Regions from separate parts of the Pseudomonas sp. GW821-FHT07G06 genome, predicted to be linked through region 1. Evidence: predicted binding sites of a transcription regulator. Region 1 holds the regulator's gene; each other region holds the start of a gene.
What was found. Region 1 encodes sigma-54, which starts transcription at its own class of promoters, with help from an activator protein. Its sites were predicted from a motif close to ANTGGCATNNANNTTGCTNT; they were not measured.

Region 1 (3,260 bases):
GCTTTTTGAGTTGTTTATCCAGCTTGTCGGTGAGTGCATCGATCGCAGCGTACATATCGGTATGTTCCGCATTGGCGACCACTTCATTCCCGGGAATATGCAGCGTGGCTTCGATTTTCTGCTTCAGCTTCTCGACGGTCATCGTGACCTGCACGTTAGTGATCTTGTCGAAATGTCGCTCCAATCGTTCGAGTTTTTCGCCGATGTAGGTGCGAAGAGGTTCGGTCACTTCCAGTTGGTGTCCACTGATGTTGACTTGCATACAGCTTCTCCTTCGTTGCCAGTGCATAAAGCGGTAGATCAGATGATCTACCACTGGAACGCTGTGGCGTGGCTCTACATCAACCGCTTGCGTTCGCTCGAAGGCGCGATCCCGAGGGATTCGCGGTACTTGGCGACGGTGCGGCGAGCCACCTGAATGCCTTGTGCCTCCAGTAAACCAGCGATCTTGCTGTCACTCAACGGCTTTTTCTGATTTTCCGCGGCAACCAGTTTTTTGATGATCGCCCGGATCGCCGTGGACGAGCATTCGCCGCCTTCGGAGGTGCTTACGTGACTGGAGAAAAAGTATTTCAGTTCATAGATGCCGCGGGGGGTGTGCATGAACTTCTGGGTGGTCACTCGTGAAATCGTCGACTCATGCATGCCGACCGCTTCGGCGATGTCATGCAGGACCAGCGGCTTCATGGCTTCGTCGCCATATTCGAGGAAACCGCGCTGATGCTCCACGATCTGGGTGGCAACCTTCATCAGGGTTTCATTGCGGCTCTGCAGGCTCTTGATGAACCAGCGGGCCTCCTGCAGCTGATTGCGCATGAACGTGTTGTCGGCGCTGGTATCGGCGCGGCGCACAAAACCGGCGTACTGGGCGTTGACCCGCAGTCGTGGCACCGACTCCTGATTCAGCTCCACCAGCCAGCGCTCGTTGTCCTTGCGTACGATAACGTCAGGTACGACGTACTCGGCTTCGGTGGACTCGATCTGCGAGCCCGGGCGCGGGTTGAGGCTCTGGACCAGCTCTATGACCTGGCGCAGCTCATCTTCCTTGAGCTTCATGCGGCGCATCAACTGGCTGTAGTCGCGGCTGCCGAGCAGGTCGATGTAATCGGTGACAAGGCGCTTGGCTTCGGCCAGCCAAGGCGTCTTGGCGGGCAACTGGCGCAATTGCAGCAGCAGGCATTCACCCAGATTGCGTGCGCCGATGCCGGCCGGCTCGAATTGCTGGATGCGGTGCAGGACGGCTTCGATTTCGTCCAGTTCGATGTCCAGTTCCGGATCGAAGGCTTCGAGGATTTCCTCGAGGGTTTCGTCCAGATAGCCCTGATTGTTGATGCAGTCGATCAGGGTTACGGCGATCAGGCGATCGGTGTCGGACATCGGGGCCAGGTTCAGTTGCCACAGCAGGTGGCTTTGCAGGCTTTCACCGGCCGAGGTACGGGTGGTGAAGTCCCACTCGTCATCGTCATTGCTGGGCAGGCTGCTGGCGCTGGTCTGGTAAACGTCTTCCCACGCGGTGTCGACGGGGAGTTCGTTGGGGATGCGCTCGTTCCAGTCACCCTCATCGAGGTTATCAACCGTCGGGGCGCTTTCCTGGTAGGAGGGTTCCTGGATATCGGTGTTGGGCTTTTGTTCGGCGTTGTCGGCCAAGGGGTCGGAATTGTCGAAGTCGTCGCCTTCTTCCTGGCGTTCGAGCATCGGATTGGACTCCAGGGCCTCCTGGATTTCCTGTTGCAGGTCCAGGGTCGACAATTGGAGCAGGCGGATGGCCTGTTGCAGCTGAGGTGTCATCGTCAGCTGCTGGCCCATTCTCAAGACTAGCGATGGTTTCATGGCAGGGGCTTAACACCTTATTCGCCGGCGCACATGCGCCATCCACTACAGGGCGCCGGGGCGCCAAACATAAGCAAATTATATGCCTGAAACTGAAGGATTTGCCTAGAGCGCTGTAACAATAAAAAACTATAAATTTGTGTTGCGGAGTTGCCCTTGTCGGGGGCTGAGCGCGCAGGTTTGCATGAGGCACCGATGAATCGCGAGACCGGTGCCCGGGCGGCTGCCTGGGCACAGCTCAGCGTTTACAGGCGGAACTCATGGCCCAGATACACTTCCTTCACCAGGTCGTTGGCCAGGATGGTCTCTGCATCACCTTCGGCGATCAACTGACCGTCATTGACGATATAGGCGGTTTCACAGATATCCAGGGTTTCACGAACGTTGTGGTCCGTGATCAGCACGCCAATGCCTTTGGCCTTGAGGTGGTAAATGATCTGTTTGATGTCGCCGACCGAAATCGGGTCCACGCCGGCGAACGGTTCGTCGAGGAGGATGAATTTCGGGTTGGTGGCCAGGGCGCGGGCGATTTCCACGCGGCGGCGCTCACCACCGGACAGGCTCATGCCGAGGTTGTCGCGGATGTGGCTGATGTGGAATTCCTGCAGCAGGCTTTCCAGTTCCTTGCGACGACCGGCCTTGTCGAGCTCCTTGCGGGTCTCGAGGATGGCCATGATGTTGTCGGCCACCGACAGTTTGCGGAAGATCGATGCTTCTTGCGGCAAGTAGCCGATACCGGCTTTTGCACGGCCGTGCATCGGCTGGTGGCTGACGTCCAGGTCATCGATCAGGACGCGGCCCTGGTCGGCTTGCACCAGGCCGACGATCATGTAGAAGCAGGTGGTCTTGCCGGCGCCGTTCGGGCCAAGCAGGCCGACGATCTGACCGCTGTCGATGGACAGGCTGACATCACGCACGACCTGGCGGCTCTTGTAGCTCTTGGCCAGATGCTGAGCTTTCAGAGTTGCCATTACTGGGCCTTTTTCTCGTCGGTTTTCTTCTTCGGCTGGATCACCATGTCGATACGCGGACGCGACTCGGTCACCTTGCTGCCGGTGGCGCGCCCGGCGCTGGCCAGCTTCTTCTCGGTGTCGTAGACGATTTTCTCGCCTTGGGTGACGTTGTTGTCCTTGTCGACAACCTTGGCCTTGTCGATCAACACGACGCGATTTTGCGTGGCGTGATACTGGATGGTCACGCCCCAACCCTGAACAGGCTTGGTATCGCCAGCGGTTTGCAATTGCTCGAAGTACGCCAGGTTGCCCACCGAGGTCACTACGTCAATGTCGCCGGTCGGGGTGCGGGTGATGGTAACGGTGTTGCCTGTCACCTTCATCGAGCCTTGGGTGATGATCACGTCACCCTTATAGGTAGCAATGCCTTGCTTGTCGTCCAGTTGGGCATCGTCGGCCTGAATGCGGATAGGCTGC
Region 2 (3,260 bases), on a different contig from region 1:
AATGAGCTTAGATGCAAGGACAGATAAAAAAGTTGATGCAATGAAATGTCATAAGTCGACCCTTCGTCGAATAGTCCCTCCCGGCAACGGGAGCCATTCTCACTAAAGGATTAAGCTCATCATCCAGCGCAGGGCCGATCATACCGGGGTTTGGCTAATAAATACGCTACAAACACTCTGTTACTTATGGCCTTAACACATGAATGGTTACGTCCTTATGACAAAACGATCATTCCCTCGATGTGACGCATTGGTTAGAACTCAACTCAGGTTGGCGCCGCAATGACGCCAACACCTTGGCTCGTCACGCCGGCAACGAGCCCCCAACGGCAGAGTTTTTCTGCCAGACCTCAATAGAGGTCGACGCGATAAATACAGTCAACAAGTGAGGGCAACACCCTATGAGAAGACTTAAGCGTGATCCGTTGGAAAGAGCATTTTTGCGCGGATATCAATATGGCGTTGGTGGCAAATCCCGTGAGCTTTGCCCATTTACTCTACCGTCGGTACGTCAAGCCTGGATCAACGGCTGGCGAGAAGGACGCGGCGACAACTGGGACGGTATGACCGGCACTGCGGGAATCCACAGACTCAACGAACTTCACGCCGTCGGCTAATTACAGGGCACAACACTCCGACACGACAATCTGATTTTGTACTGAATTAACCACGCACGTCCCATCCGGACGGCGGGCTGCGGCCCAGGGGCTCCTTTAAAGGGGCCCTTTTTTATGAACGCAATTTTCCCGTGTAGGAGCTGCCGAAGGCTGCGATCTTTTGATCCTGAAAAATCAAAAAATCGCAGCCTTCGGCAGCTCCTACAAGATCAGCGTAGGGCGGCGATGGCGTCTACGGACTCGCGAATCAGCGCCGGGCCCTTGTAGATGAAGCCCGAGTAGATCTGCACCAGGCTCGCGCCCGCAGTGATTTTCTCTGCGGCGTGCTTGCCTTCGGTAATGCCGCCGGCAGCGATGATCGGCAGGCGACCACCCAGCTCAGATGCCAGCACTTTCACGGTGTGGGTGCTCTTGTCGCGAACCGGTGCGCCGGACAGACCACCGGCCTCGTCGCCATGTTCCATGCCTTCGACGCCTACGCGGCTCAGGGTGGTGTTGGTGGCGATGACCGCATCCATTCCGGTTTCGATCAGCGCCTGTGCAACCTGTGCGGTTTCTTCGTCGCTCATGTCCGGCGCGATCTTGATCGCCAGCGGTACATGCTTGCCATGACGCAAGGCCAGCTCCGCGCGGCGCTCGGCCAGATCGGCCAGCAACTGCTTGAGCGAGTCGCCGAATTGCAGGCTGCGCAGGCCCGGCGTATTCGGCGAACTGACGTTGACCGTCACATAGCTGGCGTGGGCGTACACCTTGTCCAGGCAGATCAGGTAGTCGTCCACGGCACGCTCGACCGGCGTATCGAAGTTCTTGCCGATGTTGATGCCCAGCACGCCCTTGTATTTGGCCGCCGCTACGCGGGCCAGCAGGTGGTCGACGCCAAGGTTGTTGAAGCCCATGCGATTGATGATCGCCTCGGCTTCCGGCAAACGGAACAGACGCGGCTTGGGGTTGCCCGGCTGCGGACGCGGGGTGATGGTGCCGATTTCGACAAAACCGAAACCCAGTTGGGCGAATCCATCGATGGCCGCGCCGTTCTTGTCCAGACCGGCGGCCAGGCCCACCGGGTTCGGGAAGTCCAGGCCCATGACGTTCACCGGCTTCTTCGCCGGGGCCTTGCACAGCAAGCCGTTGAGCCCAAGACGTCCGCCCGCGCCGATCAGGTCCAGGGACAGATCGTGGGAGGTTTCCGGGGAGAGTTTGAACAACAGCTGACGGGCCAGGGTGTACATGGGCGGATTTGACTCGATTGGCGGCGAATTGAGGCGGCGATTATAGCCGGGCAACGGGGTGGCAAGCGAGGCGCGTGATCAAATCAACGGTTAATGGCATATGCCTTGCACCCTTCCGGGCACCAGCACCCACGCCAGCGTCGGAATGGGTGCAAAGACAATGGCGTCGTCCCCGGCCTGCCCATGCACGGACCCGGGACGACGTTTTTTTTGCAAGGTGAGCGCGCGATGAACGAACCGTCAGCCGGCCCTCTGGCCTGGGTCAATGGCAGCGATGCCCCGGAAAAAACCGAAATCAATCTCGGCTTCATGGCCCTGAGCGACTGCGCCTCGGTGGTGGTCGCCGCCACCCAGGGCTTCGCCCAACCCTATGGCTTGACCCTGAACCTCAAGCGCCAAACGTCCTGGGCCAACCTGCGGGACAAGCTGGTCAGTGGCGAACTCGATGCCGCCCACAGCCTCTACGGCCTGATTTACGCCGTTCACCTGGGCATCGGTGGCGTGGCCGCGACCGACATGGCCGTGTTGATGGGCCTGAATCAAAACGGCCAGAGCATCAATCTGTCCCGCGGCTTGCAGGCGCTTGGGGTGACCAGTCCTGAGGCATTGGATCGGCACGTGCACCAAACTCGCCCAAAACTCACCTTCGCCCAGACGTTTCCTACCGGCACCCACGCCATGTGGTTGTATTACTGGCTGGCCAGCCAGGGTATACACCCGCTGCTGGATGTCGACAGCGTCGTGGTGCCGCCGCCGCAAATGGTCGCCCACCTGCGGGCCGGGCGTATCGACGGGTTCTGTGTCGGCGAACCCTGGTCCGCCAGCGCCGTGCAACAGGACCTCGGTTTCACCCTGGCCACGACCCAGACCCTCTGGCCCGATCACCCGGAAAAGGTCCTCGGTTGCACCCGTGCGTTCGTCGAGCAATACCCCAATACCGCGCGGGTGTTGGTGATGGCGGTTCTGGAAGCCAGCCGCTTCATCGAAGAAAGCCGCGAAAATCGTCGCAGCACCGCGCAATTGCTCAGTGCAGCGCAATACCTCGATGCGCCGCTGGATTGCATCGAGCCGCGCCTGCTGGGCGACTATGTCGATGGCCTGGGCAATCGCTGGCAAGACCCGCACGCCCTGCGCTTCCATGGTAAAGGCGAGGTCAATCTGCCGTACCTGTCCGACGGCATGTGGTTCATGACCCAGTTCCGTCGCTGGGGTTTGTTGCGCGATGACCCGGATTACCTCGCCGTAGCCCGTCAAGTCCATCAACTGGACTTGTATCGTGAAGCGGCCGGCGCTGCAGGTGTCGCGGCACCGGGCAAGGAGATGCGTAGCAGTCAATTGATCGACGGCAAGATCTGGGACGGTTCGGACCCGGCCGGTTATGCCTGCGGTTTCAAACTGCACGCCATGAGCGACA
Region 3 (3,260 bases), on a different contig from region 1:
AGGAAAAAACCTTTCAGTTCCCCCTTCAATGACAAATTTCAGACAAAAAAATGCCCGGCAAGCCGGGCAAGTTTTTTATGCGCGTGCTTACAAGTTGTAGCCGCGTTCGTTGTGAAGCGCCAGATCGATGCCGACTGCCTCTTCTTCTTCATTGATGCGCAGACCCATGACCGCATCCAGCACCTTGAGGATGATGTACGTGGCGATCGCGGTGTAGATCACCGTGAATCCCACGCCTTTGCACTGAATCCACACTTGTGCGGCGATGTCGGTCACGGTGCCGAAGCCACCCAGGGACGGCGCGGCGAACACACCGGTCAGGATTGCGCCGAGGATACCGCCGATACCGTGCACACCGAAGGCGTCCAGGGAATCGTCATAGCCGAGCTTGCGTTTCAGGGTGGTCGCGCAGAAGAAGCACACCACGCCAGCCGACAGACCGATGACCAGCGCGCCCATCGGGCCAACGGTGCCGGCAGCCGGGGTAATTGCCACCAGGCCGGCAACCACGCCCGAAGCGATGCCCAGTGCGCTAGGTTTGCCATGGGTGACCCACTCGGCAAACATCCAGCCCAGCGCAGCAGCGGCAGTCGCGATTTGCGTCACCAGCATCGCCATACCGGCGGTACCGTTGGCCGCAGCGGCGGAACCGGCGTTGAAACCGAACCAGCCGACCCACAGCATGGCCGCGCCCATCAGGGTATAACCGAGGTTGTGCGGTGCCATCGGCGTGGTCGGGAAGCCTTTGCGCTTGCCCAGCACCAGGCAGGCAACCAGACCGGCCACACCGGCGTTGATGTGCACCACGGTGCCGCCGGCGAAGTCCAGAACGCCCCAGTCCCACATCAGGCCGCCGTTACCGGACCAGACCATGTGCGCAATCGGCGCGTAAACCAGGGTGAACCAGATGCCCATGAAGACCAGCATCGCGGAGAACTTCATCCGCTCGGCGAAGGCACCGACGATCAGCGCCGGCGTGATGATGGCGAAGGTCATCTGGAAGGTGATGAACACCGCTTCAGGGAACAGCGCCGCAGGACCGGTCAGGCTGGCTGGCGTGACACCGGCCAGGAATGCCTTGCCCATGCCGCCGAAGAACGAGTTGAAGTTGACGACGCCCTGCTCCATGCCGGTGGTGTCGAACGCGATGCTGTAGCCATAGATGACCCACAGGACGCTGATCAGACCGGTAATGGCGAAGCACTGCATCATCACGGAAAGAATGTTTTTCGACCGGACCATGCCGCCGTAGAACAGCGCGAGACCGGGAATGGTCATGAACAGCACCAAGGCTGTAGAGGTCAACATCCAGGCAGTGTCGCCAGAGTTGAGGACCGGAGCCGCCACTTCGTCTGCCGCCAAAGCAAGGCTGGGCATTACGATGGACAACAGGGCTCCTAGCCCTGCGAATTTACGCAGAGTCATATTGTTTTCTCCTGGGGCGTTGGGTTTGTGGCGGCTTAGATTGCGTCGGTATCGGTTTCGCCGGTACGGATGCGAATCGCCTGTTCCAGATTGACCACGAAGATCTTGCCGTCACCGATCTTGCCGGTGTTGGCCGCCTTGGTGATGGCCTCGATTACCCGGTCCAGATCCTTGTCGTCGATGGCGACGTCGATCTTCACCTTGGGCAGGAAATCGACCACGTATTCCGCGCCGCGATACAGCTCGGTGTGCCCCTTCTGCCGGCCAAAGCCTTTGACTTCAGTGACGGTAATGCCCTGCACGCCGATCTCGGACAGCGACTCGCGTACGTCGTCCAGCTTGAACGGCTTGATGATGGCAGTGACTAGCTTCATGAAAACTCTCTCCCGAATTGGTGGACTTGCCCCAGGAAAACAAACCCGACTCAAGTCTAAGCGCAGTGCCTGGCTTTGTAACGCATCGTCGGCCTTACCTGCCCGTCCGACGCCAGCTAACCGCTCCTTGCGAAGCACTCCCCGTGATTCGCCTGGCGCACTGCATTCGTCACAGCGACTGCATCAGTGCATGGGTCATCAGCATCTAAGCAGAAAGCTTGCCATCTCCACAAAACTGACTGTTTTCAAGCCTTTACCGGCGGATAGCGGATACTTCGCGACAACACCCGGCACGTTACGCACAACAACGGTGCGACGCCGTCCGTCCCGATGCGCGAAAACCGTGCACCCCTTGCCCGCGCAAATGACTATAGACACTGCGTGATACACTGCCCGTCATTGTTTCCAGGACATTGCCCATGCTCGCGCCAAAAGACTTCCTCGACGCCCTGACCGGCACCGCCTCCCGCCTCTTCAGCGGCGACACGCCGCTGCCGAAAGCCGAAATCGAAAGCCAGTTCAAAATGTTGCTGCAGAGCGGCTTCAGCAAACTGGATCTGGTGAGCCGGGAAGAGTTCGATAGCCAGATGGTTGTACTGGCACGTACGCGGGCGCGGCTGGAGGCTCTTGAAACGAAGGTCGCGGAGATGGAAGCGAAGCTGAATCCGCCAACCGAATAACCCATCAATCCCGCTTTGAAACACAGCCCCCTGTAGGAGCTGCCGAAGGCTGCGATCTTCTGATCCCAAGCCCCGCAAAAATCCCGGCAACGTCCTACAAACATCACACCGCCGTCCGATTGCGTCGCCAGGTATCCGGTCTCTAAGCTCATCCCCGCTGAATGTTCAGCACTGGGTTTGGCGACCTGAATAGCATGTGACGCACAGTGACCACGTTCGATATCGGGCATTTTCCCTTTCGAATTATGGCGGCTGGGCGTGGGAGACCTTCGGGTCTGCCGGTTTTTCGCATGCACCGGTTCGCCAACCCGCGCACAGCTGCCACCCTTATTGTTTGGCGACGATAAGCGGCAGTGTCCTTCATGCGATTTTGGGTACTACAACATGGACGAAAACTATCTAACACCCCACATCTTCACCCGCCACAAACTCCACCTCCACGCCCTCCTCCTGCAAAACCAACCCTGGTTCAGCGCCCGCGACCTAGGCCGATTACTCCGCATTCACCTCAACGACCGCCAACTCCGAAAACTCGATCCCGACCAATACCAAACCACCAAAACCCTCATCCACGGTCACATCGAAAACACCCTGCTGATCAGCGAATCCGGTGTCTACGCCATGCTCGTCTACCACTACTGCCCCGAATACCGAGCCTTACGTGAATGGCTCACCCACGAAGTCGTCCCCGCCCTGCGAGACGCCCAACACCCCACCACAACCGAACGCCCACAACTGAGCCTGCTCAACTGGCCGGAAATGTCGTTGAGCCTGCTGCACT

Region 2: the regulator sigma-54 is predicted to act here: its motif matches at 1,939-1,958, upstream of AC3WJW_RS11995 (CmpA/NrtA family ABC transporter substrate-binding protein).
Region 3: the regulator sigma-54 is predicted to act here: its motif matches at 2,006-2,025, upstream of glnK (P-II family nitrogen regulator).

What each region holds. Positions count from the first base shown of each region.
Region 1 is NZ_JBYSVW010000004.1:195,436-198,695, forward strand. Features, by position in the region: gene hpf (ribosome hibernation-promoting factor, HPF/YfiA family) at 1-262, opposite strand, end outside; gene AC3WJW_RS09925 (RNA polymerase factor sigma-54) at 337-1,830, opposite strand; gene lptB (LPS export ABC transporter ATP-binding protein) at 2,076-2,801, opposite strand; gene lptA (lipopolysaccharide transport periplasmic protein LptA) at 2,801-3,260, opposite strand, start outside.
Region 2 is NZ_JBYSVW010000005.1:161,942-165,201, reverse strand. Features, by position in the region: gene rmf (ribosome modulation factor) at 402-617, shown strand; gene AC3WJW_RS12000 (quinone-dependent dihydroorotate dehydrogenase) at 827-1,846, opposite strand; gene AC3WJW_RS11995 (CmpA/NrtA family ABC transporter substrate-binding protein) at 2,075-3,260, shown strand, end outside.
Region 3 is NZ_JBYSVW010000003.1:230,763-234,022, reverse strand. Features, by position in the region: gene AC3WJW_RS07680 (ammonium transporter) at 88-1,425, opposite strand; gene glnK (P-II family nitrogen regulator) at 1,461-1,799, opposite strand; gene AC3WJW_RS07670 (accessory factor UbiK family protein) at 2,219-2,479, shown strand; gene AC3WJW_RS07665 (BRO-N domain-containing protein) at 2,864-3,260, shown strand, end outside.